Regions from separate parts of the Caballeronia sp. PC1 genome, predicted to be linked through region 2. Evidence: riboswitches for the same ligand, from Rfam matches in the RefSeq annotation. Region 2 holds a riboswitch; the other holds the start of a gene.
What was found. Region 2 has a riboswitch for cobalamin ahead of LY284_RS17800 (CbtB-domain containing protein). Riboswitches for the same ligand answer to the same signal wherever they lie in the genome.
Positions count from the first base shown of each region.

Region 1 (11,529 bases), on a different contig from region 2:
GACGAAACCGATGGTCCCCGCCGTCGTCACCGCGGCGGCGGCCGCGAGCGACGCGACGAGATACACGCGCAAGCGCAGGCGCGCGACCGGCACGCCGAGCGACTGCGCCGCCGCATCGCCACGCAGCAGCACGTTCAATTGCGGCGCGGCCGGCACGATCGCCAAGAGCACGACAGCGAGCGCGGCCAGCGCGGGCCACGGCGCCGCCGCGCCGTTCAGGTCGCCCGTGAGCCAGAAGATCATGCCGCGCAAGCGGTTCTCCGGCGCAATGCTCAGCATCAGCGTGATCAGCGCGCCCCATCCCGATGCGATCACGACGCCCGTCAGCAGAAGCCGTGGCGATGCGTCCTGGCCGCTGCGCCAGACGTCGCCGCGCGCAAGTCCGAGCACGAGCACGATCGAGGCCAGCGCGCCCGCGCATGCCGCGATATCGACGCTCCACCACGGCAGCGAGGCGAGCATCGCGGCGAGCGCGAACGCCGCCGCGCCGCCGGACACGCCGAGCACATACGGCTCCGCCAGCGGATTGCGCAACAGCACTTGCAGCAACGCGCCCGCCGTCGCGAGCAGCGCGCCCGATGCGAAGCCCGCGAGCGCGCGCGGCAGACGCAGCGTGAGCACGATGTCATCGGCGATATCCGGCGTCGCGGCGTGCATGTGAAAGAGCGCGCCGAGCGCGCGCGAGACCGGCAACGCGACGCTGCCCATCGCGAGCGACGCGACGAGCACGCACACGCACGCGGCGCCGAGTGCGATCCAGATGGTCGTGGCGCGAGCGGCGTTCATCGCATGGACGCGCGGAATGGCATCACTCACGACGGATGCCAGCCCAGCGTGATGTAAGCGCCGCGCCGTGGCGTGTTGTACGAGTACGCAAGTTCATAGTCCTTGTCGAACAGATTGTCGATGCGCGCCGTGACGTACCACGATTTCGATATGTCGTAACGCGCGGACAGATTCACGATGCCGTAACCGCTGAGCGTCGAGTCGTAATCGTGGCGCTCGCCGCTCACGATCCATTCGCCGCCGACGCGCCAGCGCCCGATGGTCCGATGCGCGGTGAGCGTCGCGAAATGCCGCGCGCGCCGCGTCAGGTCTTCGTTGTTCGTTTCATCGACGGGATTCTGGAACGTCACGCCCGCGCGCACGTCGGTTGCGCCGAGATGCCCCGCCCACGATCCTTCGATACCCTGCACCTTCGCGCGCCCGACGTTCTGCGCGACATAGTAGAAGCCGCCGTTGGATACATAGTCGATCAGATTCGAATAGCGCGTCTGGAACAGCGTGACGCGCGCGACGCCCAGCGCATTCGATGCGTACTGCAGCGCGGCCTCGACCGAATGGCTGCGCTCCGGCTGGATCGACGGATTGCCGCTCATCGGATAGTAGAGGTCGTCGAAGCTCGGCGCGCGAAACGACGCCGCATAGCTCGCGCTCGCGCGCCAGTGCGCATCGAAGTTGTAGGCGTAGCCCAGATAGTAGCTGTTCGCGCCGCCGAAATCGGAATACTGGTCGTGCCGCAGATTCGCCTGCAATTCACTCGCTCCGATGCGCCCGACATAGCCCGCGAACACCGAATTCACGTGACGATCGGGCGCGTCGAACTGATCGGAGTCGAGCGTCTGATCGAGATGTTCGTAGCCGAACAGCAGCTTGTGCGCATCGCTCAGCCTGACATCGTTCTGCCAGGTGTATTGACGATTCTCCGAATTGAAGCGGCTCGTGTAGACGCCGTTCTGCTCGATGTTCGAGCGGTCCTGCCCCTGCGCGATGGTGAAATGCGTGGTCCAGTTGTCCGTGATCCTGCCGTTCGCGAACACGGACGCGGAGCGCACGCGATCGTGCGTTTCGTTGATATCGGTCGGCAGGCCGTAGGCATCGTCGAAACTGTTGACGCCGTTCGATTGCAGAAAGCGCACGCCCGCGTCCCACTTGTCGCTGAATTTGTGGCGCAGAGTCGCCGCGAGGCTTTCGTTGAGATAGCCGTTCGCGTTCGGATTCGCGTTGGGCGCGATGTTCGGATCGATCGACGTGAAGCCGTCGGTCTTCTCGCGCGAGACGTTGACGCTGAAGGTCGTGCGGCCGTCCTTGTCGAGCGCGCCGTTCACGCCCGCCGACTGCCGCTGCGTGTGATAGCTGCCGTACTCGGCCTCGAAGTTGAAGCGCGGCGGATGCGGCTCGCCCTCCTTCGTGAAAATTTGCACGACGCCGCCGATCGCATTCGAGCCATACAGCGCGGACACGTTGCCGTTCACGACCTCGACGCGCCCGATCTGATCGAGCATCAGTTGCGACAACTGCGCCGCGCCGAGCGATGCCGACTCCACGCGCACGCCGTCGATCAGCACGAGCGATTGCGACGAGGCCGCGCCGCGTATGTAAAGCCCCGAATTCGCGCCCGGCCCGCCGTTGCGCGTGATCTGCACGCCGGGCGCGAGCGCGACGAGGCCGAGGGCGTCGCTGGCGTTGGCGTCGGCGATATCCTGTTCGTCGAAAACGGAAGTCTGCGGAATGGAATCCGCGAGCGGTTGCGGGGCGCGCGTCGACGTCACGACGACGGGCGCAAGCGTTTGCGATGCATCATCCGCGGCGTGAGCGGCATGTGCGAACGGCAAGCCGATGACGGTGGCGGCGAGCGCGCCATGACGGGCGAGGCCGTCCCTGAGCGCGGCCAGTGGCGAAACCATGCGTGAAGTATCCGTGTCCGCGTGAGCGCGGCCCCGCTCCCCGCGAGGACGATGCGCGACGAAACGCAGCGCGCATTCATGCGCGCATGCGTCGAACTCTGGCCGGTATCCGGGCTGGCGACGCATCGTCTCGCCTTCCCGCGCATCGTGCGCAGTGGCGTCGTCACGTTTCTTGCAGTGAGGCATGCGCGATACCGGATCGGCACGCACGCGCTGCAAAAACGCGCATGAGACGACTTGCAACTTGCGTTGCGGTCGCTTACCGTTGCGGGGGCAGCACAGGTTGGCTCGTCCGCGGCGAGTCCTGGTTGGACTTCGAGGACTTCACTCCCTGTTTCCCGTTTGACTGCATCCGCGAGAAACGCAAATGCGAGCACCAAAAGTGCGGCAAGTGTAGGAGCGCGGGTTGGGGCCGTCAAGAAAACGGCACGGACAACATGGCGCGGCGCACGACGAATCGAACAAGAACCGAACGCGCAGCCGGGCCGACCTGTCCTCACGGGTCGCACTCAGCGCTCGCGTTTTCTGCACACGAATGCACGCGATCGATGGTTTAAGCGCGAGATCGCGTGCTGTTACGTCTCGAAACGAGACATTTATCGGAAGCGCTGTTTAACCGCGCTAAAATGCGAGGTCTTTAGAGGACGCAGCACATGCTCAACGAACTCGAATCACTGTCAGGAAATATCGGCCGGCTGATCCAGATCAGCGAGCGCCACAAGCAGGCGCATCAGGCGCTGCAGGACCAACTCGCACAACTGCGCGCCGATTATGCGAACGTGCAGGCCGAGCTCGCGCAAGTGCGCGAAGAACGCGACACGCTGCAATCCGAACGCGATTCGCTCTCCGCCAAAATCGACGACGCGCAAGTGCGTCTCAACGCCATTCTCGAAAAGCTGCCGCGCGTCAAGTCCGGGCAGCATGCCGAATCCGACAATCAACTCGATCTCCTCGAAGCCGATTCGCAGGAAGCACATGAAGCGGAGTTGCACGGCGAGCATCATCAAGGGGAGAAGGCATGACGACCACGCAGATCGAAGTATCCATTCTCGGGCAGCAATACCGCCTCGCGTGCTCGCCCGAAACGGAAGCCGCGCTGCGCGAAGCCGTCGCGCGCGTCGATGCCGAAATGAACAAGGTGCGCAACGCGAGCAGCGTGCGCGGCACGGATCGCATCGCGGTGATGGCCGCGCTTTCGCTGGCGTCGGAATTGCTTAAGCTGCAGGACAGCGTGCGCCACGGCGAGGCGTTTCCCGCCGAGGAGATCCGCCGCACCATGCACTCGATGAACGAGCAACTGGGCGCTGTGATCGCGCAATACGAAGCGCAGTAAGCAGGCACGGTGAAGCGCTTGCGCGTCGAGTCAATCAGCGCGCAATGTCAATCGAAAAAAGAAACCGCGCGAACGCCACCAGATAGCTGCAACGGGCAAACGATTGGTGTAAAGTGACGTTTCCCTGCCTGGTTCGCCAAGGTCATATATTCCTTGAACCAATGCTACATTGGCACGGTTGCGGAACCTTGCAGCACGGGCGCGCGCGTCGCTAGTCCGATGTACCCGAAGTGTTGCTTACCGCGACCAATCTTGAACCCAGGTTCAGGATGCCGGCCTAGCGGCTGTGGCGGGGACCTATCTCAAACGGCATCGGTTTTACCGATGCCGTTTTCATTTGCGTCGACGACTAGCCCCGACGATTTGCCCCGACGATTTCCGCATAGCGAACAATCATGCGCTACTGGCTGATGAAGTCCGAACCGGACGAAGCGAGCATCGATCACCTCGCGCACGCGCCGAAGAAAACCCTGCCGTGGACGGGCGTGCGCAACTATCAGGCGCGCAACTTCATGCGCGATCAGATGAGCATCGGCGACGGCGTGCTCTTCTATCATTCGAGCTGCCCCGAGCCGGGCATCGCGGGCATCGCGAAGGTGTGCTCGACGGCTTATCCCGATCCCACGCAGTTCGATCCGGAAAGCGACTACTACGATCCGAAATCGACGCAGGAAACGCCGCGCTGGATGCTCGTGGACGTGAAGTTCGTGAAGAAGACGCCGCTCATTGCACTCGCGGCGCTGCGCGAACACGAAGAGCTTGCCGATATGCAGGTGCTTGCCCGCGGCAACCGGCTGTCGATTACACCGGTCACGCAAGCGCAGTGGCAATTCATTACCGAGCGCCTCGTCTAACACGGAACTTACTACTCGAAGGCAACGCCTAAAACGCGTCGTACATTACGCGATATTCGGAGTCCTTCGATGATCAAGAAAAAAACCGCAGCCGCGCTCGCCCTCCTCGCGATGTCCGGCGCCGCGCTCAGCTTCTCTCAATCCGCCGCCGCGCAGACGGTGATTACCCAGCCGCAGCCCTCGGGCGTGCTCTCGCTCTCCGCGCAGGCGAGCTCGCAGGTGCCGCAGGATGTCGTCAACATCACGCTCTTCTACGAGCAGGAAGCGGCCGATCCCTCCTCGCTCACCAACACGCTCAATCAGCGCGCGGAGGCTGCGTTGCGCGAAGCCAAGGGCGTCGAAGGCGTGACGGCGAAGAGCGGCTCGTTCACGGTGTATCCGTCGACGGATCGCGACGGCAAGATTTCCGCGTGGCGCGGGCGCACGGAAGTCGTGCTCGAATCGCATGACTTCGCGGCGGCGTCGAAGCTCGCGGGCAAGATGAGCTCGTCGATGCAGGTGGGCAGCGTGGCGTTCTCGCTGTCGCCCGAAGCGCAGCGCGCGGCCGAGCAGAAGCTCGTGTCGCAAGCCATCGATTCGTTCCGCAAGCAGGCGCAGACCGCCGCGCAGGCGTTCGGCTACAGCAATTTCACGATTCGGGAAGTGAACGTCGGGCGCAGCGGGAATCAGCCGCGCCCGATCATGATGATGCAATCGCGCGCAATGAGCGCCGACGCGAAGATGGCCTCGCCCATCGCGATGGAAGCCGGCACGGCGACCGTGACCGTCGACGTGTCGGGTTCGGTGCAAATGGGACGCTGATTACGTCCGGACAGGCTCGGGCGGCAGGCGCAGATTGCGCTTGTACGCCCAGATCATCATGATGACGCCCGCGATGATCATCGGCAGCGAGAGCCATTGACCCATCGAGAGATTGAGCGCGAGCAGGCCGAGATAATCGTCAGGCTCGCGCGCGAATTCCACCGTGAAGCGCGCCAGTCCATAACCGATCAGAAACAGCGCGGAGATCGCGCCCACCGGCCGTTGCTTGCGCGAGAACGTCCAGATCACGACGAACAGCACGAGCCCTTCCAGCGCGATCTCGTACAACTGCGACGGATGGCGCGGCAGCATGTGATAGCGCTGAAAAATCTCGGTGAGATGATATTGCGCATCGAGTTGCGGATTTTTCGCGAGCCAGATCGCGTCGTCGTTCGTCGAATTCTGGAAGAGCATCGCCCACGGCGCGTTCGGGTCCGTCACGCGGCCCCACAGTTCGCCGTTGATGAAGTTGCCGAGACGCCCCGCCGCGAGGCCGAGCGGCACCATCGGCGCGACGAAATCCGTCACTTGCAGCCAGGTGCGCTTGCGCTGAAACGCGAACAGCACCATCGCGAGCGTCACGCCGAGAAAGCCGCCGTGAAACGACATGCCGCCTTCCCAGACCTTGAAGATATCGAGCGGATGCGCCGCGTAAAAGCTCGCCTTGTAAAAAATCACGTAGCCCAGGCGTCCGCCGAGAATCGTGCCGAGCACGCCGTAGAACAGCATGTCGTCGATGTCTTTCGCGTTCCAGCCTTGAGCGGCGACGTAAGGCAGCCGCAGGCGCAGCCGGCCGATGACGATGGCCGACACGAACGCCACCAGATACATGAGGCCGTACCAGCGCACGGCGAGCGGACCGAGATGAATCGCGACGGGATCGAAATTGGGATGTATGAGCATTCTGATGTGGGGAGCTGAGCGACTTTCAAAGGCGAATCATACAGAACCGGCGCTTTCAGCCCGCGAACGGACGATTTCGATGAACCCGGCGAGCACGGGGCTCACTTCCGCGAAGCGCCATACCAGTCCCGTTTCCACGATGGGACCGGGGTCGAGCAACGGACGATACACGACGCCCGTGCGCCGCAGATGACGCAGCGACTGCGGCACGAGCGCGACGCCCATGCCCGCGGACACGAGGCTCACGATGGTCTGCATCTGGATCGCCTCCTGGCCGATGCGCGGCGTGAGCCCCGCCGCGCCGTAGCAACCCATGATGATGTCATACAAACCGGGCGCGAGCCGTCTCGGGAAGACGACGAGCGGGGCCGCCGCGAGATCGTGCAGATCGACGGGCACATCCTCCGCCGAATCCAGTTCTTCCGCCTGTTTCTCCGACATCGCGATCATCAGCGGCTCGCGCGCGATCGGCACATACTGGAGCGAACTCGCGTAGCGCGGCGGCAGCGGCGGAATCACGAGGCCGGCGTCGATGCGCCCGGCGACGAGCTCCTCGATCTGCACGTCGCTCGTCGCTTCCGTCAGTTGCAGGCGCACGCCAGGATAGCGCGCGCCGAAATCGCGCAATAACGCGGGCAAGAGGCCGTAATCGGCGGTGGAGACGAACGCGAGCGACAGCCTGCCCGCCTCGCCGCGCGCGAGCGATTGCGCGAGCGGGCGCAGCGCGTCGGCGGAAGCGAGCAGGCGGCGAACTTCCGGCAGCAGGTCTTTCCCAACCGGCGTCAGTTCCACGGTGCGTTTCGTGCGCGCGAAAAGCTGAACGCCCAGTGCCTCTTCCAGCGCGCGGATCGCCTGCGAGAGCGGCGGCTGCGTCATCGCGAGACGCGCGGCGGCGCGGCCGAAGTGCATCTCTTCGGCGACTGTCGCGAAGTAGCGCAGCAAACGCAGTTCGATGGGCGGATCTCTCTGTTCCATTGATACATTCCGCGACCTAATAAGCCTTGAATAATATATTGGACAGACACATGCCGGGGCTGCATTCTTGCTGCACGAGATCAAAAACATCCCCTCAAGGAGCACATCATGGCTTTCAACCGCCGCTCGAAGAACATCACCCAGGGCGTCGCCCGCTCGCCCAACCGTTCGATGTACTACGCCCTCGGCTATCAGGAAGCCGACTTCGACAAGCCGATGATCGGCGTCGCCAACGGGCATTCCACGATCACGCCCTGCAACGCGGGCCTGCAGCGCCTGGCGGACGCCGCCATCGAATCGATCAGGAAGTCCGACGCCAATCCGCAAATTTTCGGCACGCCGACGATTTCCGACGGCATGTCGATGGGCACCGAAGGCATGAAGTACTCGCTCGTCTCGCGCGAAGTGATCGCGGATTGCATCGAAACCGCCGTGCAGGGGCAATGGATGGACGGCGTCGTCGTCATCGGCGGCTGCGACAAGAACATGCCCGGTGGCATGATCGGCATGGCGCGCATGAACGTGCCGTCGATTTACGTGTACGGCGGCACCATTCGCCCGGGCAACTGGAAGGGCCGCGACCTGACGATCGTGTCGTCGTTCGAGGCGGTCGGCGAATTCACGGCGGGCCGCATGTCGGAGGAAGATTTCAAGGGCGTCGAGAAAAACGCGTGTCCGTCCACCGGCTCGTGCGGCGGCATGTACACCGCGAACACGATGAGCTCGTCGTTCGAGGCACTCGGCATGTCGCTGATGTACTCGTCGACGATGGCGAATCCCGATCAGGAAAAGGTCGATTCCGCCGCCGAATCCGCGCGCGTGCTCGTCGAAGCGGTGAAGAAGGATTTGAAGCCGCGCGACATCATCACGAAGGAGTCGATCGAAAACGCGGTCGCGCTGATCATGGCGACGGGCGGCTCGACCAACGCCGTGCTGCACTATCTGGCGATCGCGCATGCCGCGGAAGTGGAATGGAGCATCGACGACTTCGAGCGCATGCGCAAGAAAGTGCCGGTCATCTGCGATCTGAAGCCGTCGGGTCAATATGTCGCGACCGATCTGCACAAGGCAGGCGGCATCCCGCAAGTGCTGAAGATCCTGCTCGATGCGGGCCTGCTGCACGGCGACTGCATGACGATCACGGGCCGCACGATCGCCGAAGAACTCAAGGATGTGCCGGGCAAGCCGCGCGCGGATCAGAAGGTCATCTTCCCGATCGAGCAGGCGCTGTACAAGGAAGGGCATCTGGCGATCCTGCGCGGCAATCTGGCGGAAGACGGCGCGGTCGCGAAAATCACGGGCCTCAAGAATCCGGTCATCACGGGCCCGGCGCGCGTGTTCGACGACGAGCAAAGCGCGATGGACGCGATTCTCTCCGACAAGATCAAGGCCGGCGACATTCTCGTGCTGCGCTATCTCGGGCCGCAAGGCGGTCCCGGCATGCCTGAGATGCTCGCGCCGACATCGGCGATCATCGGCAAGGGGCTGGGCGAATCGGTCGGGTTCATCACCGACGGGCGCTTTTCGGGCGGCACGTGGGGCATGGTGGTCGGGCACGTCGCGCCGGAAGCGTTCGCGGGCGGCACGATCGCGCTCGTGCACGAAGGCGATTCGATCACCATCGACGCGCACAAGCTGTTGCTGCAACTGAATGTCGACGATGCCGAACTGGCGAAACGACGCGCCGCGTGGAAGCAGCCCGCGCCGAAGTACACACGCGGCGTGCTGGCGAAGTTCGCGGCGCTCGCGGGGCCGGCGAACAAGGGGGCGGTGACGGGCTAGGCATGTAGCTGCAGCGCGGTTCCGTTGGCGCAAAAGAGGCTGCTTCGGCTTTGAGCTGAAGCAGCCTTTTTGCTTCTTCCAGATTAAAACTGCCAACGCGCAATAAAAAGCGACAACGTGATCGGCTCGAATGCGGAACGCTCTTCGTCCCGGACGGTGAAGTAACTGACCGAGACAATGAGAGGTGAAGTCCCTTCTTCCCAATCAGCCAATTTGGATTACGTCGCTCCCGCCAGCCACGCCGTAGCGAGCTTAATCGAATGCATCGAGTTGATTTATAGACGAATGGTCGCTAGGCTTTCCATTTCTACCAAGATTCGCATCTATTTTTTATTTTGCACTGCTTGACGACAACAAGCGAACGCAACTCCCGCAAACATAGACGGTAAAAAAGTATGGATTTCATCGACGAAGTTAGAGCCCTGGCAGCACGTGTCGTCGCAGCAAAGGACATGGTACAGACGGAAGAGGCGACCAAGAATGCAATGGTAATGCCATTCATTCACCTGCTGGGTTACAACGTTTTCGATCCACTCGAAGTTACGCCCGAGCTGATCGCTGACGTCGGCACGAAGAAAGGCGAAAAAGTCGACTACGCGATTCTGAAAAATGGCGAGCCAATCATGCTGTTCGAGTGCAAGAAGTGCGGCGGGGATCTGAGCATCAACCACGCTAGCCAACTCTTTCGCTATTTCCACGTCACGGAAGCGAGATTTGGCGTGTTGACGAATGGCCTTGTTTATCGGTTTTTCACTGATCTTGAACAACCAAACAAGATGGACGAGAAGCCTTTCTTCGAATTCAACTTCGCTGATTTTCGCGAACAAGATGTCGAGGAACTGAAAAAATTTGCCAAGATAGCTTTTGATCTTGAAAACATACTCACGACGGCAAATCATCTGAAATACACACGCGCCATCAAGAACACGTTGAACGAGTGGATGGCCGAGCCGCCTGAGGAATTCGTGCGTCTCGTGTCGGCGGAATTTCTAGCTGGCAAACATTTCAAGAACGCGGTGAAGGATCAATTCACTCAGATCACGAAGCACGCATTCCAGCAATTGGTGGCTGACAAGATAAACGAGCGACTGAAGGGCGCGATGACCCCTGAGCCCACACTGCTCGCGTCGGTTCCTCATGCCGAGTCTGATGACGCGTCTGCCGAGACGACAGAGCCGACACGGATCGAGGTCGAGGCATATCAGATTGTGCGCGCGATCTTGCGCCCCGCCGTACATGCTGACAGAGTAGCCATACGCGGTGCGGCCAGCTACTGTGCCGTCTTGTTCGATGACAACAATCGTAAGCCGATCTGCAGATTGCGGTTTAATAACGAGAACCGCCTCGTCATCGGCGTCTTCGATGAAAAGAAAGAGGAAGACCGCGTACCTCTGCAAAGCCTGGATGACATCTTTGATCTCGCAGACAGGCTGAAAGCATGCGTCTCGTGGTACACGCGCGACGAAGAAATGGCGGCCGCTTCCTAACCAAACGGACGTGCTGCATTCTTTTGATGCGGTAAGGGCGCGCCGGGCATTCCTTGCCGCGTCCGGTGCGCGCTTCGAACAGACAGGCAAAGAGGCAGACGCGAATCCCAAAGCCCTCTTGTTGCTCGAAGCTTGCTACGTGATAACCCTTACTCCCCGCGCTGCCGCCGCAACTCTTTCTCCACCGCCTCGCGCACCCATTCGCTCATGCGCCCTTCGAGCGCCATCGCGACTTCACGCGTGATCGCGGAAACAAGTTGCGACGAATGCTCGCGCAGCACTTCGCGGCAGCGCTCTTCGATCAGCGCGCGCGCTTCGCCCGTCAGGAAATTCGTGAAACGGCCGCGCAGCCGGTCGGCGATCTGCTCGGCATCGTATTCGATCGCGGCTTCGTCGACGGACGGCGCGCGCGCATATTCCGGCTTGCCGGGCACGACGACATCGGTCAGAACGGGAATGGATGGATCGAAGGAATCGGGCTTGTCGGTCATCTTGGGTGGTCTCTACTTTTATTGAAAGCGTAGCGCCTGGAGCACACACGCTCTGTTCGCTCAACCGCCCTGATTGTGCGTTTCGATGGCGTAGCCGCGATCGCGATAGAAGCGATAGCGCTCGCGGCCCGCGGCGAGATCGTCGCCATCGCTGCCGACGATCTCAACCAGACGCTCGAAGCGCGCGAACTGCGCGGACACCGGCGCACCGAGATT
Region 1 is NZ_JAJUBH010000001.1:1,963,599-1,975,127, forward strand. Features, by position in the region: gene LY284_RS09480 (iron ABC transporter permease) at 1-786, opposite strand, end outside; gene LY284_RS09485 (TonB-dependent receptor domain-containing protein) at 813-2,687, opposite strand; cobalamin riboswitch at 2,770-3,083, opposite strand; gene LY284_RS09490 (hypothetical protein) at 3,341-3,709, shown strand; gene LY284_RS09495 (cell division protein ZapA) at 3,706-4,020, shown strand; RNA gene ssrS (6S RNA) at 4,139-4,320, shown strand; gene LY284_RS09505 (EVE domain-containing protein) at 4,416-4,874, shown strand; gene LY284_RS09510 (SIMPL domain-containing protein) at 4,986-5,675, shown strand; gene lgt (prolipoprotein diacylglyceryl transferase) at 5,676-6,578, opposite strand; gene LY284_RS09520 (LysR substrate-binding domain-containing protein) at 6,615-7,553, opposite strand; gene ilvD (dihydroxy-acid dehydratase) at 7,662-9,335, shown strand; gene LY284_RS09530 (type I restriction endonuclease) at 9,731-10,822, shown strand; gene LY284_RS09535 (DUF2486 family protein) at 10,972-11,313, opposite strand; gene LY284_RS09540 (DNA polymerase III subunit chi) at 11,374-11,529, opposite strand, start outside.
Region 1: another riboswitch for cobalamin. It lies ahead of LY284_RS09485 (TonB-dependent receptor domain-containing protein); the one in region 2 lies ahead of LY284_RS17800 (CbtB-domain containing protein).

Region 2 (11,529 bases):
GATTTCGTCACGATGGGCGACGGCTACACCTGGAACACGCAGAACCGCGAAGCCGATATCGCCACCGCCCGCAAAGGCTGGAACGAAGCGCGGCGCATGATCGAAAGCGGCGAGTATCAAATGGTCGTGCTCGACGAGCTGAACACCGTGCTCAAGTACGAGTATCTGCCGCTCGACGAAGTGCTCGGCGTATTGAAGTCACGTCCCGCGATGCTGCATGTGGTCGTAACGGGCCGTCACGCGCCGGACGCGCTCATCGAACTCGCCGATCTCGTCACGGAGATGCGCCTCGTGAAGCATCCGTATCGCGAGCAGGGCGTGAAAGCGCAACGCGGCGTCGAGTTCTGAACGCGATGCCCGACTGCCCCGCTCTTTTCATCGGCGCGAGCGCGTCGCATCAAGGCAAGACCACGGTCACGGCCGCGCTTGCGCGGCATCACGCGCGCCGCGGCCTGAAGGTGCGCGTCTTCAAGACCGGCCCGGATTTCCTCGATCCGATGATCCTCGAACGCGCATGCGGCGCGCCCGTCTATTCGCTGCATCTGTCGATGGTCGGTCTCGAAGCATGCCGCGCGCTGCTCGCACAGGCCGCGCGCGAGGCCGATCTCATTCTTATCGAAGGCGTGATGGGCCTCTTCGACGGCACGCCGAGCAGCGCCGATCTCGCCGCCGCGTTCGACGTGCCCGTGCTCGCGGTGATCGGCGCGCACGGCATGGCGCAGACCTTCGGCGCCATCGCGTTCGGCCTCGCGCGTTATCGCGCGGACGTGCCGTTTCATGGCGTGCTCGCGAATCGCGTTGCGTCGCCGCGTCATGCGCAGATGTTGTCCGAGACCATTCCGGAAGGGCTGCGCTATTGCGGCCATCTTTCGAATGCCGACGATATCGCGCTGCCCGAGCGTCATCTCGGTCTCACGCAGCCGGACGAGGTCGCCGGGCTCGATGCGCGTCTTGACCGCGCCGCCGATGCCATCGCGCAAACGACGCTCGCCGCGCTTCCGCCGCCTGTGCATTTTGCCGATGCGACGCTTCCCGCGCCGCCGCGTCTTCTGGAGGGCCTCGATATTGCGATCGCACGCGATGCCGCGTTCTCGTTCGTTTATCCGGCGAATATCGATCTGCTCGTCGCGATGGGCGCGCGCGTCCACACGTTTTCGCCGCTCGCCGACGAGCCCGCGCCGCCCGAAGCCGATGCGCTCTATCTGCCCGGCGGGTATCCCGAACTGCATGCCGCAACGCTCGCGGCCAATGCGCGCACACGCGCGTCGATCGCGCATCACGTCGCGCGCGGGAAGGCGGTCGTCGCGGAATGCGGCGGCATGCTGTATCTGCTCGATACGCTCACCGACGTCGAAGGTACACGGCATGCCATGCTCGGCGTACTGCCCGGCGATGCCGCGATGCAACGCAAGCTGTCGCGCCTCGCGATGCAGCGCATCGACACGGCGCATGGCGCGATGACCGGCCACACGTTCCACTACTCGACACTCGACACGCCGATGCGCCCTGTTCTCAACGCAACGCACGCGACCACGGGCGCGGCGGGCGAAGCGCTGTATCGGCATGGCCCGGTGACGGCCACGTACATGCATGCCTACTGGCCGTCGAATCCGGCCGCAGCCGCCGCGCTCTTTCGCGGCGAAACACTATGACGACCACGCAAGACATCCGCACGCCGCTCGACCTCGCCGACACCATCGAGCGTGCAAGAACGCAGCAGCCGGTCGGCTCCCCGTGCACCGACGTCTGCAAGCTCGATGCCGAAAGCGGCCTGTGCCTCGGCTGTTTCAGAAGCCGCGAAGAGATCAAAACCTTCAGGTCGATGGACGACGCCGCGAAGCTGGCTCTGTTCGACGCCCTGCTTGCGCGGCGCGCGGCGAAAGCGAAGTAAGACGCTCAGGCCGCAGCCATGCGCCGCACCGAAGGACTTTCCAGTTCCCGCGCGGCGAGCGCGCCGAACACGAGGCCGAGCGTCGTCCAGATCAGCGCCTGAATACCGATCGCGGCCACGCGGAAATTCCACAGCAGCGACGCGGAGAACCCGGCGGGCACTTCGTCGATACCCGGCAGCGCGACCTGCGCAATCACGATCACGACGACATACGCCGCCACGGCGATGAGCGTCGCGTTCCAGCCGCCGTGCCGCGCCGCCATGCGCCGCTGCAAGCGCACGGCGAACACGGCCGCCGCGAGGGAAATCGCGACCATGCCGAAGAACAGCGCCGTACGCGGCCCGATGGTCTCGGCATTGCCCACGGCGGGCGGATTCGGCGGGTACTTGAGAAACGGCACGATCGCGACGCTCACGAAGCCGAACAACGCCAGCAACGCCGCCGTGCCCCGCGCCCGCAGCGCGCCGAGCCGTCCATAGGCGAATGCGAACACGAGCGAGAAGAGCCCGCCCAACGCGGTGCCGAATACGGCGACGCCCGTCAGCAGGCCGAGGCCCGCTTGCGTATCGCGCGAGACCACGTCTTCGCCGCCGTGATCGTGCGAGTGCGCGGCGTTCGCCGATGCATCGGCGGGCGCGTGTTCATGCTCGTGTTCGTGCGCGGGCTGCGCCTCTTCGTGTTGTTCCTCGAACGCAATGGCGCGCGCCACCGACGGCTCGCCGAACGCACGCGCGAAACCGAAGCCGATCAGGCCCGCGACGAGTCCCGCGATCATGCCGCGTATCAGCAAGGTGCGAATCATGAATCGCCCTCAGTGGCACGGAAAGCCGAGCAGATGCCGGCCATCGTGAACGAATTCGTGGACGTAAGTGCCCGAGAAGATCGATGTCGCGCCCTGCTCCGCCCCGACGAAATAAATGGCGATCAGCAGAATGAGGCCGATGAAAATGGCCCAGGGCAGCACCTCGCGCACCGGAATGGGCACGGGTGCATCCAGCGACGAGGGAGCCGGAAAGACCGGCGCGTTGGAAGCGTTCATGGTGGTTCTCCAGGGAAAAGCGCGTCCCGATTGACGAAGAGCATGCAGCGGGGTCTGACTCGCGGCGCAGCGCCTTTCGGCTCTGCCGCATACAGTGGCGCGACCGTGCCGGGTTTGCACCGGCTTCCTCGCACTGCAAGCTTGCCATTCTATGATGATTGACGGCAAAGTGAAACGATTCCGATCCGCCCGTCACGCTCCCTTGGAACTCATCTTTCTGTGCCACGCCGCCACGCGCGCGATGAAAGCCGGCCGCTTTCCCACCGGCGACGAACCGGCCGCCCACGATGAGCGCGACCGGGTCGCTTCGCTGCGCGCACGCGGCGGCACGCGCGTCATCGCGAGCCCGGCGCGTGTTGCGCGCCAGACGGCGGAATGGATCGCCGATGCCTTCGAGATCGTGCCCGCGTTCGACGACATCGATTACGGCCGTTGGCGCGGGCTTTCTCTGCGCGAAGCCGGCGAGCGCGAACCCGCGCAACTCGCCGCATGGCTCGCGGACCCGGAGGCGCATCCGCACGGCGGGGAAAGCGTCGCGATGCTCGCTGCACGCGTCGCTCAGGGTTTTGCGTTTATCGACCGGCTCAATGCGCGCGAGCGCTGCATCGTCGTCACGCATGCGATCGTCGTGAAAGCCGCGCTCGCGCATGCGCTCGGCATGCCGCTTCGATCGGTCTACGGGATGGACCTCGCGCCGCTGTCCTCGACGGTGCTGAAACGCGCTTCGCCCGCCGATGCATGGATCGCCTGAACTTCGCTCCCGGCGAACGGCTCAAAGCAGACAGCGTATCGCATGCGCGATGCCGCCCGAACCGTTACAGGAGACTCAGATGGCGCACTACGTGGATGGATTCGTCGTACCCGTTCCCATCGACAAAATCGATGCCTACCGTGCGATGGCCGAAGCAGCCGGCAAAATCTGGCTGGAACACGGCGCGCTGCAATTCGTCGAGACCATCGCCGACGATGTGAAGCCCGGCAAGGTCACGTCTTTTCCGCAGAGCGTGCAGTTGAAGGAAGGCGAGACCGTCGTGTTCTCGTATATCGTCTACGCATCACGCGAAGAGCGCGACAGCGTCAACGCGAAAGTCATGGAAGACCCGCGCCTCAAAGCCATGATGGAAAACGGCGAGCCGCCGTTCGACGGGAAACGCATGTTCTTCGGCGGCTTCACGACCATCGTCGAACTCGAACGCAACTGATTTTCTTGTTCAATCGCGAAGGAAATATATCGACATGTATATCGCCATGAACCGCTTCAAGATCGTGCCCGGCGCCGAGGCCGACTTCGAACGTCTCTGGACCAGCCGCGACACGCATCTGAAAGACGTGCCGGGGTTCGTCGAGTTTCATCTGCTCAAAGGTCCGACAAAGGACGATCACGTCCTCTATTCGAGCCATACGATCTGGGCCAATCAGGCGGCCTTCGAAGACTGGACGCGCTCGGACGCGTTTCGCGCCGCGCATCGCAACGCGGGCGGCGAAACGCGCCAGCTCTATCTCGGGCATCCCGAGTTCGAAGGATTCGAGGTCATTCAGACCGTTAAATAGGCACTGGCGCGTGGATTCGAACGGTCGCGCGCTTCTCCGGTGAAACACGTTCGTTTTACACAGATGTGAAAAAACGCGCTTTGCATTCGTGCTTTTTTCAGACGGTTGTCAGTTCTTCGCGCCGCGCGCCATGCGCTGCAACGTCGACGAATCGATCGCCGCCGCGCAGATGCGCACGGCTTCCTTCAACGTACGCGGGCGCCCCGCGCCGAATTGCGATTCGAGCATCGCCACGGCGCGCAAACGCTCGTCGTTGCCGAGCTTCTCGCCGGTGGCAAGCTCGAGCACGGATATGAAGTATGCCGCCGGCGGCGCGGCGCTTGGCCGGGCCGCCCCCTTGCGGTCCCCGCCCGCGCCCTCTCGTCCGTCCTCGTGTGCCGGAATCCACGGGTGCCATTTGCTGTCGTATCGACTTTTCATGGGTCAGTTCGCTGGCTCTATTGCTGTGGCGCGCTGTGCGCCGTTCATCCGATGGCGTCTTCGCGCCTTCATCGCTCAAAAAAAACAGTCAGCAAGTCCCGTTCCAACCCGCACGGCCTTATGGGGTCTGGCGTTACGCGCCTTTTTCCTCCGACAAAATCGCGCGCGCGACGCGGCACGCCGCCAGGTCCCACGCCGCGCAGCCGACCGACTTGAACATCACGGCGCGCGTGGCGTCGGCGTTCTTCGCCGAAGCCGCGAGCGCCTCGGCCAGCGGATGCACCGCGTTCCAGTCGATGCCCGCGAGAATGAAGTCGCCCGCTTCGTGCCGCGCGCCCGCGGGATCATCCACGTAAAGCTCGCTCGCATGAACGGTCGCGGCGGCGATCTCGGCGGCATCGGCGGTGAACGCGCCCACGCCGATCACGAGGCGGCCCGCGCGCGCGGGCATCGTGTAGACGGGCGTCTTGCTCGTGGTCGCGGCGATCACGACATCGACGGAATCGGGAATCGCCGCGTCGTTCAGCGCGGTCAGACTGGCCGACAGCGACGCGTGCGCCGCGCAGAATTCGCGCGCACGTCCCGCACGCGAGCCCTGCACGCGAATACGCGCATCGGGATAGACGGCGGCGAGCGCCTCGATGTGATACGCCGCCTGCTTGCCCGTGCCGATCACGAGCACCTCGCGCGGCGCGCCCGCATGCAGCGCGCGGATCGCGAGCATCGAGACCGACGCCGTGCGCCGGCCCGTGACGGTCGGACCGTCGAGCATGAACTGCGGCACCCCGGTGACGGCGTCATACGCCGTGACCTGGCCATGAATCGTCGGCAGGCCGAGCGCGCCATTGCCCGCGCAGACGTTCACGAGCTTGTGCATGGCGAGATCGGCGGCGCTCGCGGGCATGGAGAGCATCACGCCGCCTTCGATCGGCACCACCATGCGCTCCGGACTGACGATGCGCCCCGCCGCGTAATCGAGCATGGTCGCGGCGAGCGTGTCCACGAGCCGGTCGTACGGCACCAGGCGTGCGGTGTTGGCTTCGTCGAAACTGTGGATCGTCGCGGTCATCGTGTCGCTCGCTGTTAGGGTTGAAAGTGCCATCGGCATGCCATCGAAATGCCGGAACATTCTAACGGCGCGCGCCGTCGTGTCATAAAGCGCGCGCGCTTTCTAAAATGAATCAGCGAATCGCCGATGCGGTCATTGTCATATGACTGCCATCGAATGCCGTCATAATCGGCCGTCCCGCGCCGCAAGTCGAAACGACGACAGCGGCTGCCCCAGAACGCCACGGAGCCCTTCATGAACACGACGGACAAACAGCGCCGTTTCCATGCCGACATCATCGACAGCTACGACGAAGAGTTCGAGATGGAGGTCGACGATCGCTTCCTGGACGGCGAATCGACCTTTTCGGAAGAAGAGCGCCAGTTGCGCAAGACGTATTTCCGCGAACTGTTCCGTTTGCAGGGCGAACTCGTGAAGCTGCAGGACTGGGTCGTGCACACGGGGCACCGGCTGGTCGTGCTTTTCGAAGGACGCGATGCGGCGGGCAAAGGCGGCGCGATCAAGCGCATCACGCAACGCCTGAATCCCCGCGTGTGCCGCGTGGCCGCGCTGCCCGCGCCGAACAATCGCGAACGCACGCAATGGTATTTCCAGCGCTATGTTTCGCACTTGCCGGCGGCCGGTGAAATCGTTTTATTCGACCGGAGCTGGTATAACCGCGCGGGCGTCGAGCGCGTGATGAATTTCTGCAGCGACGAAGAGTATGAAGAATTCTTCCGCTCGGTGCCCGAGTTCGAGAAGATGCTGGTGAGAAGCGGCATCCAGATCGTGAAGTACTGGTTCTCGATCACCGATGACGAACAGGAAGTGCGCTTCCAGGCGCGCATCGAAGATCCGCTCAAGCAGTGGAAGCTGAGCCCGATGGATCTGGAAAGCCGCCGCCGCTGGGAAGCGTATACGGCGGCCAAGGAAGTGATGCTTCAGCGCACGCACATTCCCGAGGCGCCGTGGTGGGTCGTGCACGCGGTCGACAAGAAGCGCGCACGCCTGAACTGCATCAGCCACCTGCTAAGCCAGGTGCCGTATCACGATGTCGAGCATGCGTCGATCGAACTGCCCGACCGCGTGTTCAATCCCGATTATCTGCGTCAGCCCGTTCCCGACGATATGTACGTTCCCGAAGTCTATTGAGCGTCGATATCAGCAGCAGTTGTTGCAGGGCAGATGCTTGACGGCGGCGCTGCTGCGCTGACGCGCCACCGTATGACGCAGCGCGAACTGATACGCGTGCTGCGAGCCCTTCAGCATCATCACGAACATCACCTGGGCGAGATTGAAGTCGAGCGTGACCATCAGGCGCGTCAACAGCAGCAGTGGCAGCACCACCGCCGGCTGATACAGTTGCTTTGCGATCAAGTCTCTCATCATCGGCTCCTTATCCCTTGATTGAATTCTAAGGATTCGAGCCCTGCGGATAAACGCTAGATAGGTGAAGACATATGTTCCGGGAAACGAACAATCGCGTTTACCCGGCGCCTAATGCATATGGCCCTGCATTGAGCAGGGCCATATTCATGCATTACTTCTGCGCGAGACTCGGCTCGGGCACGGGTTTGGGCATCGCATCGCCCCAGCCGCCGCCCAGCGCGCGGATCAGATTCACCGTCGAGATCGCCTGCGCGCCCTGCAATTGCACCGATGAACGCTGCGTTTGCAGCACGGTGCGCTCGGCATCGATCACGTCGAGATAGTTCACCGCGCCCTCGGTGTACTGCGTGCGCGAGAGCTGCGCCGCGCGGACCGACGCCTTCACGGCATCCTCCTGCGTGGCCGTCTGGTCTTCGAGAATGCGCAGGTCCGAGAGGTTGTCCTCCACCTCGCGGAACGCGACCAGCACCTGCTGGCGATAGCTCGCCACATCCTCTTCATAGATCGCGCGCGCATTCGCGAGATTGCCCTTGCGCCGGCCGCCATCGAAGATCGGGATATTGAGCGCCGTGCCCGCGAACGGCCCGAGCAGGAATGTGCGGCTCGACCATTTGAAGAGATCGCCGAGCGTCGCCGATTCGAAACCGCCCAGGCCCGTCAGCGTAAGCGACGGGAAGAACGCCGCCTTCGCCACGCCGATGCGCGCATTCGCCGCCGCCATGGCGCGTTCCGCCGCCGCGATATCGGGACGACGCTCCAGCAGCGACGAAGGCAGACCCGGCGGCACGCGGATCGTCACCGGCTTGAGCGGATTCGCGGCCATCGTGAACTCGGCGGGCGCCTTGCCCAACAGCACCGCAAGGCTATGCTCCGATGCCGCGCGCAGACGTTGCACCGTCATCGCTTCCGAGCGCGCCGTCGCAAGCTCCGACTTCGCGCGCGCCAGATCCAGTTCGCTGATATCGCCTTCGTTGAAGCGCTTTTGCACGAGCTTCAGCGCTTCCTCGCGCAGTTGCACCGTGCGCGTGTAGACGTCGGCTTCGGCATCGAGCTCGCGCAGATTGAAGTAGTTCTGCGCGACATCCGCCTGCAGCGCGAGCTGCACCGAACGGAACAGCGCCTCGCTTTGCTGCGTCTCGGCGTTCGCGGCCTGCACCGTGTTCGCGACGCGGCCGAACAGATCCACTTCATACGACACGCTCGCCTGCGCGCGCCACAACGTCTGCGCGGGCACGTTGCCATTGGGCGGCAGGAACTGCGATGCGGGCGAGAACTTCTCCCGCGTCGGCCCGAAGCCCGCGTCGAGCGTCGGGAACAGGCCCGCTCGCGCCGTCTGGTTGATCGCGCGCGCTTCCTTCACGCGCGCGGCGGCGGCCCGCAGATTCTGGTTCGCGTCCTGCGCCTGCTTTTCCAGATCGTCGAGCGTGGCGTCGCCGAAAATCGTCCACCATTCGCCGCGCAGCATCTCTTCGGAAGGCTGCGCGGCTTTCCATGTGCCCGCTTCCGACGCCTGCAAAGCGGGCGTTTCCTTATAGGCGGAAGGCGCGTTGACGTCGGGCTTCTCGTAGGTGGGCGCAAGCGAACATCCGACCAGCAGCAACGCGGCCATCAGACTCGAAACAACATGCAGCTTATTCATCATTGACCTCATTGCGCTTCGACCGAAGCACCGATACCGCGCATCTGCGGATGCGTGCCGTGCTTGTCCGTCACATGCTCCGTGCGCGAGAGCTTGCGCAGGATCACATAGAACACCGGCGTGAGCATCAGACCGAAGAGCGTGACGCCCAACATGCCGAAGAACACCGCGACGCCCATTGCATGACGCATTTCCGAGCCCGCGCCCGACGACAGCACGAGCGGCACCACACCCATGATGAACGCGATGGACGTCATCAGAATCGGGCGCAGACGCAGGCGGCTCGCTTCGATCGCGGCCTGCACGATGGAACGTCCCTGCATCTCCAGTTCGCGTGCGAACTCGACAATCAGAATCGCGTTCTTCGCCGACAGGCCCACGAGCACCATCAAGCCGATCTGCGTGAAGATGTTGTTGTCGCCATCGGTGAGCCATACGCCGAGCAAGGCGGAGAGAATGCTCATCGGCACGATCAGGATGACCGCGAGCGGCAGCGTCAGGCTTTCATACAGCGCGGCGAGCACGAGGAACACGAGCAGCACGCTGATCGGGAAGACCCACAGCGCGGCATTGCCGGCAAGAATCTGCTGATACGTGAGATCGGTCCATTCGAACTTGATCCCGCGCGGCAGCACTTCCGCCGCAATACGTTCCGCCGCGGCCTGCGCCTGGCCCGACGAGTAGCCCGGCGCGGGCCCGCCGTTGATATCCGCGGCGGTGTAGCCGTTGTAGCGCACGACCATTTCCGGGCCATACGTCGGCGTGACCTTCACGAGCGAGGACAGCGGCACCATGTCGCCATTCGCGTTACGCGTCTTCAGCAAGCCGATATCTTCCGGATTCGCGCGGAACGGCGCATCGGCCTGCACGCGCACCTGATACACGCGTCCGAAGCGATTGAAGTCGTTCACGTAGAGCGAGCCGAGATAGACCTGCATCGTGTCGAACACGTCCGTCACGGAGACGCCAAGCTGCTTCGCCTTCACGCGATCCAGATCGACGTTGAGTTGCGGCACGTTGATCTGATAGCTGGAGAACGTCGGTCCGAGCTCGGGCGTCTGCGCGGCGCGCTTGATGAACGCCTGCGTGGCATCGTTGAGCGCCGCATAACCGAGCGCGCCGCGATCTTCCAGTTGCATCTTGAAGCCGCCCAGCGTGCCGAGGCCCAGAACCGGCGGCGGCGGGAACACGGCGATGAACGAGCCCTTGATGCCCGCGTACTTCTGATTCAGCGCGCCGGCGATCGCGCCCGCGGACAGCGCCTTGTCATGCACGCGTTCCTTGAACGGCTTCAACGTGACGAACACGATGCCCGCGCTCGACGAGTTGGTGAAGCCATTCACGGACAAGCCCGGGAATTCCACCGCGCTCTCCACGCCCGGCTGCTTCAACGCGATATCGCTCATCTGGCGGATCACGCCTTCGGTGCGATCGAGCGATGCGCCGTTCGGCAGTTGCGCGAAGCTAATCAGATATTCCTTGTCCTGCGCGGGCACGAAGCCGCCCGGCACGACCTTGCCCATCAGCACCGCGCCGCCGAGCAGCACGGCATACACGCCCATCATCAAGGCCTTGCGATTGATGACATTCTTCACGCCCTTGCCGTACGCATCGGAACCGCGATGAAACACCTTGTTGAACACACGGAAGAATCCACCGAACACGCGATCCATGCCACGCGTGAGCCAGTCTTTCGGTTCATCGTGACCCTTGAGCAGCAAGGCGGCGAGCGCGGGCGACAGCGTCAGCGAGTTGAACGCGGAGATCACCGTCGAGATCGCGATGGTCATCGCGAACTGCTTGTAGAACTGGCCCGTGAGACCCGACATGAACGCGAGCGGCACGAACACGGCGACGAGCGTCAGCGCGATCGCGATAATCGGCCCGCTCACTTCGCGCATGGCCTGATAAGTCGCCTCTCTCGCCGATAAACCCGCCTCGATGTTTCGCTCGACGTTTTCGACGACCACGATCGCATCGTCGACGACAATGCCGATGGCCAGCACCATCCCGAACAATGACAGCGCGTTGATCGAGAACCCGAACGCAAGCAGCAGCGAGAACGTCCCGACGATGGAGACCGGCACCGCGAGCAGCGGAATGATCGACGCGCGCCACGTCTGCAGGAACACGATCACGACGAGCACGACGAGCGCGATGGCTTCGGCGAGCGTGTGAATCACGGCTTCGATCGACGAACGCACGAACTGCGTCGGGTCATAGACGATCTGATATTCCAGGCCTGCGGGCATGTCCGCCTGCAGTTCCTTCATCGTCTTGCGGACTTCGTCGGAAATCTGCAGCGAGTTCGCGCCCGGCTGCTGATTGATCGCGATCGCGACCGCCGACTTGTTGTCGAGCAGCGAGCGCAAGCCATATTCCGACGCCGCGAGTTCGACACGCGCCACATCGGAGAGATGCGTGACCGCGCCATCGGGCGAAGTCTTCAGCACGATGTCGCGGAATTCCGACTCGTTCTGCAAGCGGCCGCGCGCGTTCACGTTCAGTTGCAGCGGCACGTTCGGCAGTGTCGGCGAGCCGCCGATCACGC
Region 2 is NZ_JAJUBH010000002.1:433,206-444,734, reverse strand. Features, by position in the region: gene cobO (cob(I)yrinic acid a,c-diamide adenosyltransferase) at 1-348, shown strand, start outside; gene LY284_RS17815 (cobyrinate a,c-diamide synthase) at 354-1,652, shown strand; gene LY284_RS17810 (DUF1289 domain-containing protein) at 1,649-1,891, shown strand; gene LY284_RS17805 (CbtA family protein) at 1,897-2,694, opposite strand; gene LY284_RS17800 (CbtB-domain containing protein) at 2,704-2,931, opposite strand; cobalamin riboswitch at 2,960-3,084, opposite strand; gene LY284_RS17795 (histidine phosphatase family protein) at 3,134-3,682, shown strand; gene LY284_RS17790 (DUF1428 domain-containing protein) at 3,762-4,133, shown strand; gene LY284_RS17785 (antibiotic biosynthesis monooxygenase) at 4,168-4,482, shown strand; gene LY284_RS17780 (hypothetical protein) at 4,591-4,902, opposite strand; gene lhpI (bifunctional Delta(1)-pyrroline-2-carboxylate/Delta(1)-piperideine-2-carboxylate reductase) at 5,036-5,971, opposite strand; gene ppk2 (polyphosphate kinase 2) at 6,206-7,102, shown strand; gene LY284_RS17765 (hypothetical protein) at 7,112-7,339, opposite strand; gene LY284_RS17760 (efflux transporter outer membrane subunit) at 7,491-8,981, opposite strand; gene LY284_RS17755 (efflux RND transporter permease subunit) at 8,987-11,529, opposite strand, start outside.